One region of the Citrobacter sp. Cm046 genome, then DNA from elsewhere that is predicted to be linked to it. Evidence: riboswitches for the same ligand, from Rfam matches in the RefSeq annotation. Region 1 holds a riboswitch; each other region holds the start of a gene.
The links. A riboswitch is a leader RNA that binds a small molecule or an ion and turns the genes downstream of it on or off. The one in region 1 is predicted to bind cobalamin.
Positions count from the first base shown of each region.

Region 2: it holds a riboswitch for cobalamin, as region 1 does, so the genes downstream of both, btuB (TonB-dependent vitamin B12 receptor BtuB) here and OGX98_RS04310 (cobyrinic acid a,c-diamide synthase CobB) in region 1, are expected to answer to the same signal.
Region 3: it holds a riboswitch for cobalamin, as region 1 does, so the genes downstream of both, OGX98_RS19070 (ABC transporter substrate-binding protein) here and OGX98_RS04310 (cobyrinic acid a,c-diamide synthase CobB) in region 1, are expected to answer to the same signal.

Region 1 is NZ_JAOWGP010000032.1:105,752-109,033, reverse strand. It holds gene cbiB (adenosylcobinamide-phosphate synthase CbiB) at 1-514, opposite strand, end outside; gene OGX98_RS04310 (cobyrinic acid a,c-diamide synthase CobB) at 511-1,890, opposite strand; cobalamin riboswitch at 1,979-2,153, opposite strand; gene pocR (transcriptional regulator PocR) at 2,489-3,282, opposite strand, start outside.
Region 2 is NZ_JAOWGP010000041.1:130,919-134,200, forward strand. It holds gene OGX98_RS14045 (YijD family membrane protein) at 1-151, shown strand, start outside; gene trmA (tRNA (uridine(54)-C5)-methyltransferase TrmA) at 209-1,309, opposite strand; cobalamin riboswitch at 1,425-1,620, shown strand; gene btuB (TonB-dependent vitamin B12 receptor BtuB) at 1,686-3,282, shown strand, end outside.
Region 3 is NZ_JAOWGP010000044.1:236,456-239,737, forward strand. It holds gene OGX98_RS19065 (FecCD family ABC transporter permease) at 1-720, opposite strand, end outside; gene OGX98_RS19070 (ABC transporter substrate-binding protein) at 787-1,839, opposite strand; cobalamin riboswitch at 2,036-2,263, opposite strand; gene OGX98_RS19075 (GNAT family N-acetyltransferase) at 2,497-3,021, opposite strand; gene dauA (C4-dicarboxylic acid transporter DauA) at 3,130-3,282, opposite strand, start outside.

The DNA.
Region 1 (3,282 bases):
TCGCCAGCGGGGCGCCACCAAGAAAAAGGAAGAACAGCGGTGCGATGATGCCGTCAACAGTGTTTTCAGCAACGGTTTCCACCACTGCGCGATTGATCTGTTGCGGTTGTAATTGCGAGGTGTCACGGCCCACAATCCATGAGAGTTTCTCACGGCTTTCAGCAAGATTATTGGCACGCAGTGGACGCTCAACATCCCGTGCGGCGTCAGCGAGGCAACGCCCCGCCAGCACGGTAAAGATCATCCAAACTTCAATACCCCAGCCAAGCCAGGGGTGAATTGACTGAGCCAGTGTCAGTACGCCCCAGCACACGCCCCAGGTCAGCCCAACAACGACTATCCACATTACTGCGCCACCAATACGCAGCATCATGTCGCTATGACAGTAACGTCGAATCATTCGCTGAACGGCTGAAATAAGATTACCAATCCAGCGTACCGGGTGCGGCCAGTTCGGCGGGTCACCAATGAAAAAATCAAGAAGCCAGGCAATACACCATGCGAGCAGTGTCATAGCACACTCCTTGCCGCCGCCAGCCAGTGATTAAGCATTTCAGGACGCTGAGCAAAATGAACGTGCAGATAGCTGGCGAAAGTATTGCCCATTTGCCAGCCACCAGACCATGATTGCAATGTTTTACCATCACGAACCTTACGGCAGGCCATCACAGCTGGAATTTCAGGGGTAAAGTCGGAATAATGGAATTCATGTCCGCGCAGCACTTCGCCTGGTGCCGCCAGCAATGTTTGCTCAACAGCCCGCGCTTCACAGTAGCCAAAGCGGGTCAGACGCTTACCCATTTTGCTGTGACCTGGAATAATATCCGCCATCGGCCAGATATCGCCGTTGCTATCCTCCAGCGAGCTTCCAAGATACATAAGACCGCCGCACTCTGCGTAAATCGCCACGCCGCGTTGATGAGCTGAACGCAGTTGCGCCAGCATGCTGGTATTGCCTGAAAGTGTCGCAGCGTGCAATTCAGGATATCCGCCGCCCAACCAAATCATCTGGCAATCAGGTAGATTGCTGTCGTGTAACGGACTAAAACGCACGATGTTGATACCCGCACGTTCCAGTAGCGTAATGTTGTCCGGGTAGTAGAAGTTGAATGCTTCATCATCTGCGATGGCAAGCGTTAACCCGGCGCCTGCATCAGCGGCAGGAAGTGCGGGCCACTCGCCAACAGGTTGGGTATCTATTTGGCTTAGCGTCAGGAGGGCGTCGATATCCAGCGTTTGCTCAAGCGTTGCGGCAAATTCCTGCCATGGCTGCTGATTAACAACCGACTCACGCGCGGTGACTAATCCAAGATGACGTTCCGGGAGAGCCACGCCTTCCACTCGGGGAACATAGCCTAAAACAGGCACTGAACAGTAGCGCTCAATCGCCACTTTAAGTAACCGGTAATGGGTTTCGCTGTTAACCCGATTAACGATTACACCGGCAATATTTAAGGAGGGGTCAAAATGCTGAAAACCCATCACCGTCGCGGCAATAGAGGTTGAAACGGCTTTACCATCAACCAACAAGATGACCGGACAACCCAACTGTTTTGCCATTGCGGCGGTACTACAGTAGTCAGGATCTGTTCCATAGCCGTCATACAATCCCATAACGCCTTCGATAACCGCGATATCCGCATGCTGCATCTGATCGCAAAATAAGGCGTTGAGTGTAGGAATGGGGAGCATAAAGCTATCAAGATTACGGGAAGCCGTACCGCATACAGCGGTATGCCAGGCGGTATCAAGGTAGTCAGGACCAACTTTGCAAGGCTGAACACGCAAACCACGTTTTTTCATCAGGCTTAGCAAACCCAGCGTCACCGTAGTTTTACCACAGCCGCTTCCGGTACCTGCAAGAACAAACGCGTGAAAATTGGCCGCCATACCCTGATCCTGTTCAGGGTGGTAGGGGTGTATAGATACCCAGTCTCTCGACTGTATGCATCTGCGCAACCCACTTCCCACCGAAGTTGTTGGTAGTCACTGACAGGCAGGTCTTCTGGCTTAGCGTCAATCTCACCCGTCCTTCCCAATCTTGCGATCAGTGGTCTATACGGGGTCGTCAGCATCACAGCAGCGGGGGCTGCGGGGGATTCTCACCCCCTTCCCTACCACAAACGTGGCAAACCTGTCAGCTCAGGAGCCTGTTCTAATTAAGCTCCGGACCATGAGATGAAATATCACACCTCATGACAAAATTTCATTTTAAATATTTTCTTGCGTTTACTTAGCCAATGTTATCTCTTCATTAAGCTTATTCTTATGCTTACATTCCAAATGAAAGCATCAATAAATAATAAAGAAAGTCATTCACCCAGACACTGTATCTCATCACAAAAATAAAAACTGGTGCAGTTTATCCTTCCAACGCTATTACTTTGTTGCGCTATGACAATTTATTGACTGCTATCCCTAATTTTCATTTTATAATGACGGACATACAATACGATATCAAAAATCGGCAATAGCAAATTATTGCTATTTATGCCGACTCGCCAGATGAAGCAACATTAATTTGTTGACGAAAAGCCTGTGGCGTAACCTGATAGGTCTGGCGGAATACTTTGCAAAAATAACTGGTTTGTGAAAAGCCTAAATTACGCGCAATGCTGGCGATGCTCCAGTCACTATGGCATAGCAACTCTTTAGCACTGGCCATTCGCTGTTGGTTTACCCAGGCATTAAATCCAATACCCTGATATTTTTTGAACAGCTTACTGAAATAGTACGGGCTCAGGTAAACATGAGAAGCCACATCCTCAAGGCGCAGCTCATCCGATAAATGAGCATCAATGTAGCGCAGCGCCTTTTTCATTTTGCTGTCATGAGGCGTCGGGCTACGACTCGTTTTTGCCGGCTCTGATTGCTGTGGGTTGTCTTTGATAACAACAAAATTCAGTTGTTTCTTAAGACAATTTTCGACGATAAGCTTCAGAAGATCCGCAGAAGCGATGACTCTTGAGTAATCCATTTCAGGAACATTGCGAAATTCACTGACCAGTTCCGGATCGGCTTGCCAGCGATCGTCGACGTTCAAAATATCAACTAATCCAACATCATTGCTTAGACGAACCTGCCCGCACAAAACAAACCCAACCAGGTGGCCCGCGATCACTAAAGGAATCGAGAAATCGGTGAGTCCGGCATGGCAGCGGTAAATACAGGGTTGATCGGATTTTGATGCTTCGAGTCCTCCACAGCGATCGCTCATTCGGCAACGTGTGCTGTGCTGAGGATGCTGGCGCATCAACTGACAAAATGGGGTGAAATTAAATA
Region 2 (3,282 bases), on a different contig from region 1:
TTTCATTCTCGGCGTCCTGCTGTACAGTACCGTAGTGCGAGCTGAATATCCGGATATCGGCTCTAACTTCTTCCCGGCGGTACTGTCGGTAATTCTGGTGTTCTGGATCGGCTTCAAAGTGCGTAACCGTAAGCAGGAGATCTCTGAATAATTTCTCCGCTCTGTAGGCCCAATGGTGCTGTGCATATCGGGCCTACAGGACTGCAAACTACTTTGCTGTCAGCAATACACCACACTCCATATGGTGCGTATACGGAAACTGATCGAACAGAGCCAGACGTGAAACATTGTGCGTCTGGCTTAATGTTTCCAGGTTCTTACACAGTGTTTCCGGGTTGCAAGAGATGTACAGAATTCGCGGATACGCCTGCACCATCTTCTCCGTTTCGCTGTCCAGACCGCTACGCGGTGGGTCCACGAAAATGGTTTCACACTGGTAGCTCTTCAGATCGATTCCCTGCAAACGGTTGAATTCACGTACACCGTTCATCGCCTGAGTAAACTCTTCAGCTGCCATACGAATAATTTGTACGTTATCTATGTGGTTGGCCGCAATGTTGTACTGTGCGGCTGCAACAGATGGCTTGGCGATTTCGGTTGCCAGTACGCGGTTGAAATTTTGTGCCAGGGCTAGTGAGAAGTTACCGTTGCCGCAGTAAAGTTCGAGCAGATCGCCTTTTGAATTTTTGGTGATATCAATCGCCCATTCCAGCATCTGAATATTCGTGGCGGCGTTGGGTTGTGTAAAGCTGTTCTCAACCTGGCGGTAGATAATCTCCTTCCCCGCAACCGGCAAACGCTCGTCGATATAATCCTGATCGAGCTCGATTTTGGTTTTGGTTGCCCGACCAATCAGATGCACGTTCAGATTCTGTGCACGCAACGCGTCACGCAATACCTTGGCTTCCTGGCGCCATTCGTCATCCAGCTTTTTGTGATACAGCATAGATATCACCGCCTGATTGCTCATAGTGGTGAGGTAATCAATTTGGAAGAGTTTGTGACGCAGGATACGGTTGTTGCGAACACCTTCAATCATTGCCGTCATCAGCGTGTTGATGAGTTCGCTGGCCGCCGGAAAGCTGTCGACGCGAATACGGCTTTTGGTCTGTTGATCGAACATGATGTGATACAGATCATCACCGTCATGCCACAGGCGGAATTCAGCGCGCATGCGGTAATGACTGACCGGTGAGCGAAACACTTCCGGAGCTTGATCAGAGAATGGTGTCATTAAGCTCTGCAAACGCACCACTTTTTCAGCTAACTGCGCGTCATACTGTTCTGTCGGAAGGTGTTCGGGGGTCATGATGTATCCTGAAAAATAAAAGTACGCGGGGATTGTAGGGATTGCTCAGTAGATGTCCAGTTATTGATGATTTCCGATATTGTGATATACGGTCTGGACACAAGGTTGTAACAGACTGTAGCATCCGCGTTCCGGTCCTGTGAGTTAATAGGGAATCCAGTGTGAATCTGGAGCTGACGCGCAGCGGTAAAGAAAGGTGAGATGAGAGCGTAAGCAGACACTGCCTGCGGGTGGGAAGTCTTCATTTCTTTTTATTCTATATCCTGAATAACCTTCCAAGCCCGAAGACCTGCCGGCTAACGTCGCATCTGGTTTTCACCATCGCGTACTATCGGTGGGGCCTGCGGCATCCTTCTTATATTGTGGATGCTTTACAATGATTAAAAAATCGTTGCTGTTGACGGCACTCTCCGTCGCGGCATCTTCTGGTTGGGCGCAGGACGCTAGCCCGGATACACTCGTCGTCACTGCGAACCGTTTTCAGCAGCCCCTTAGTGCCGTTCTTGCCCCCATTACTGTTGTTACGCGCCAGGATATCGATCGCTGGCAATCCACCTCTGTGAATGACGTTCTGCGTCGACTGCCGGGTGTCGATATCGCGCAAAGCGGCGGTATGGGACAGAACTCGTCTATTTTTATTCGTGGGACCAACGCCAGCCATGTGCTGGTGCTGATTGACGGCGTGCGCTTGAACTTAGCGGGGGTGAGCGGCTCAGCCGATCTCAGCCAGTTCCCGGTATCACTGGTGCAACGTATAGAATACATTCGCGGGCCGCGTTCCGCTGTTTATGGTTCTGATGCGATTGGCGGTGTGGTGAATATTATTACCACGCGAGAAAAGCCGGGAACGGAATTGACCGCTGGTATGGGCAGTAATGGTTATCAGAATTACGATGTCTCAACCCAACAACAGTTAGGCGAGAATACGCGCGTTACGCTGATGGGGGATTATGCCTATACCAAAGGTTTTGATGTTGTCGCCTACGGCAGCACCGGTTCTCAGGCGCAGCCCGACAAAGATGGTTTCTTAAGTAAGACATTGTATGGCGCACTGGAACACAACTTCTCCGACACATGGAGCGGGTTTGTTCGTGGCTATGGCTATGATAACCGCACCAATTATGACTCCTACTATTCCCCCGGCTCGGCGCTTCTCGATACCCGTAAGCTCTACAGCCAGAGTTGGGATGCAGGGCTGCGCTTTAATGGCGAGCAAATCCAGTCGCAGCTGATTTCCAGCTACAGCCATAGCAAAGACTACAACTATGATCCTGATTATGGCCGCTACGACTCCTCAGCAACCCTGGATGAGATGAAGCAATATAATGTTCAGTGGTCAAACAGTATGGTAGTGGGCCACGGTAACGTTGGCGCAGGCGTTGACTGGCAAAAGCAAACTACAGAGCCTGGCACCGGGTATGTCACGGACGGTTACGATCAGCGTAACACGGGCCTCTATCTGACCGGATTGCAACAGCTTGGCGATTTCACCCTTGAAGGTGCGGCGCGTAGCGACGACAACTCCGAATTTGGTCGTCATGGAACATGGCAAACCAGCGCCGGATGGGCGTTTATTGACGGTTATCGCTTTATTGCGTCTTACGGCACATCCTACAAAGCGCCTAATCTCGGGCAACTGCATGGCTATTATGGCAATTCGAACCTGGATCCCGAAGAGAGCAAGCAGTGGGAAGGGGCATTTGAAGGCCTAACGGCGGGCGTGAACTGGCGCGTGTCAGGGTATCGTAATGATATCGATGACATGATCGATTACGACCCGCATACCGAGAAATACTTTAACGAAGGCAAAGTCCGTATTAAAGGCGTTGAAGCGACGGCGAATTTCGATACCGGTCCGCTGGTGCACACGCTGAGCTATGATTATGTCGATTCGCGCAATGTGATTACGGACAAGCCGCTGGCACGTCGTTCCAAACAGCAGGTGAAGTATCAGCTCGACTGGCAGGTTTATG
Region 3 (3,282 bases), on a different contig from region 1:
AAATGCATCAAGATGGCGGGCGTAGCAAAAGCAGATAATTATGCCGACCAGCGCAGTTGGGATAGCCAGAACCACATCTGGCCAGCGAACGCCGCTAAGGTTGCCCAGTAGCCAGAACATAATGCCGCGAGCCTGCTCGGCATTGGCTGAGCGGGTGATAATCAGTGAAGTGATGGCATTGAACAACTGTGAGCTGGCAATCCCGGCGAGAATGATTTGCGTGGTGGCGGAACCGTGTTTTCCCCGCGCAGCCATCGCCAGCAGTGCGACAAACAAAAACGCCGTCAAGGCGCCGATAAAGGCGCCGAGAGACATGCTGACGATCCCTGCACCCAGTCCGGTTAATGCAATGAGCACGGCTCCGGTTGACGCTCCGGCGGAAATCCCCAGCAGATAGGGTTCGGCCAGCGCATTACGTAGCAGTGACTGTAACACTACCCCGGAAACCGCCAGACATGCGCCGCAACAGGCGGAAACCAGCGCGCGAGTCAGACGGTAGTTCCAGATAATCCCGGCATCCAACGCGTCCACCATATACTGGGTGTCAAACAGTCGGTTTGCCAGCGTATGGATAACGTGCTGCCACGGAATAAATGTTTCACCGATGGAGATCCCTGCCAGAAGAACGCCACACATCACCACACTGACCCACAGGCTGTGTAGCACTGCCCGGTTTGTTAATTGACGAATGGCCTGGCGCGTCCTGCGTAATTCACTCATTATTTTACGGCTGCCCTGAGTACAAAAGGGCGTTATGCCTGCAAAAGGCATAACGCTCGACGAGGATTAATGAGTGGCTTTTGGATGTGCCAGGCCGTACTGCACCAGCGCATCAGCGAGTTTCTCAAGACCATCGATAGTTCTTATCCCGGCATTCATGGTTTGCACGTCGATCACTGGCAGGTGGTTTTCTTTAACCGCCGGGATCAGGCTGGTGACAGGATCAGACTTGAGGTATTCCATTTTGACTTTCCAGTCATCAGCCGGGAAACGGCGACGTCCCATTTCGCCCAGAACGATAACCGATGGATCCGCTTTGGCGATGGTCTCCCAGCCTACAGTTGGCCACTCTTCGGCGGAATCAATGACGTTTTTCACCCCAAGTGATTGGGCGATCCACGCGGCGGGGCCAAATTTTCCTGCGACATACGGGTCAAGTTGCAGATCGGCGCTGGAGAACCAAAAGACGGCGGAAACGTTGTTGTCCATACCGGTAATTTTGGATTTTGCCGCAGCCTCACGTGCTTTGAGGCTGGCAATCAGTTCATCACCTTTGTCCTGAACATCGAAAATTTTTGCCAGATCTGCGACTTCCTGGTAAACCATGGCAATATCAAACATCCCCTTACGTACACCATCTCCACCGTCTTCGTTATCTTTGGCACAATCGGCGGGAGCGGTATAAACCGGAACTTTCAATTCGCTGAATTGCTCGTAGGACGCGACCGTACCGGCAGGGCCAATTTGCCATTCAAACTGGCTGGCTACTAAATCTGGCTTTTTAGCAATAATCCCTTCAAAGCTCGGGATGTTCTGTGCAATGACCGCAATTTTATCATTCACCGCCTTGTACTGTTCCGGGACGGGACCGAACCAGAGTGACGTTCCGACAACGCGATCGGCCAGACCCAGAGAATAGAGTATTTCAGTACTATTTTGCCCTACGGTGGTAACTCGCTGGGGAGCTTTATTAAAAGTAATATCCCGGCCACAGTTTTTGATAGTCAGTGGATATTCTGTTTTGGCCGCAGAAGCCATATTACTGGCCAGGAAAAGTGCTGCGCCAGTCAAGGCCAGAAGTGAAAGTTTGGAATAAGAAGAGGTAATGTCAACGTGCATTATAATTGTCCCTTTCATGCCAGAATCTGATCGTCTGGTATATAATTTCGGGACAGGCGCATGACGATAGATGACATCGAATCATGATGTACAGACAAGATAATATGAAAAAAAAGTATATTCTCGTCTACCAGGTCAGGAATCACGATCATTAGTTCGTCAAATAAATCACCCCATGGACCATCCCGTCCACTCAATGTATACAACCTTGACAGTAGGTCTCCTGGCTCGCGGCAATCAGAATATTGGCCTTCCCATAAATAAATCTTTACAGTGACCTATGGTGATTTATTACCATACGAAGATATTCTGTATCCGCTTACAGTTGCGGGGGCAGCTATGGCATAAGATTGAAATAATCCGCACCATATTCCGTTTCAAAATAATAAGTACATTCTGAAATACTGTCATCGGCGAATGTATCGGCATCCAATTATCGCGTCAACCGCTTGAATAAGTAGGGGTATTTGTTTTGCTATTGTTAATTCCTTTAAAAACATAGTGTTATGAGAATATTTTTTAGTGTGTTCTATGTTGATGGTGAATATCAGATAAATTAAATGAGAATTATTTGATTCTGATCAATTAATTTTGCTGCGATAAAAATGACCGGAATTAATAGTGCGGATGCACAATTATTTAATTATTTGCACAATGTCACATTCCGATAGCATATTTCTCCATATGCACAATTTGTTGTTCTCCACCTTCATCTAAAAACTCGGTGAAATGATGGCGTAGCCAAAACGGATAACCGCCAGGTAAAAAATGATGGGTGTGCAGGTAGAGTGTTTTATATTGTTGACGCAGGCAAAATTGTTCTGCCAATGAAACTAACTGACCGCCTATTCCCTGGCGACGATAATTTTGTTCAACGTAACAACGACAAATCTCAGCGGTTGTAGATAAATTATAACGCCCACGTAATGTCGATATTCTGTCATCGTACTGGCATACCGCCAGCGTGGCGATAAGCTGTTGTTGTTCATCCCATACGCCGATCAACAGATTTCGTGGCTGGTGAATGTATTGTGAACGTAACGCTAACACATCCTGACTTGAGTCGGGGAGTGGCCTGTTGGCATTAAAATAGAGATTCAGATGCCGGATAATAAACGATTGCACGGCTGGAATATCAGTCTCGGTGATTTCGCGATAGACAAATGTAGAGTCAGATTTCATGGCTACAGGTATCGTCAGAGAGCAGGAGAGATGATGATAACAACTCAGACGTGTTTACAGAAGAGAAGTGTTACCGGCAGGCAAGAGCATGCCGGTAACAGATGAACATTAAATATCCGCCAACGCTGCGTCGCGGTTCGGGAAGAATGCCAGACGGCCCGGGATCGGTTGGATGCCCGCGCGCGCCATCGTGCGCAGCGGCTGGAATTCCAGATTGCTGATGCGTAATTCACAGCCTTCCGGAAGACGTTTTACAAAACG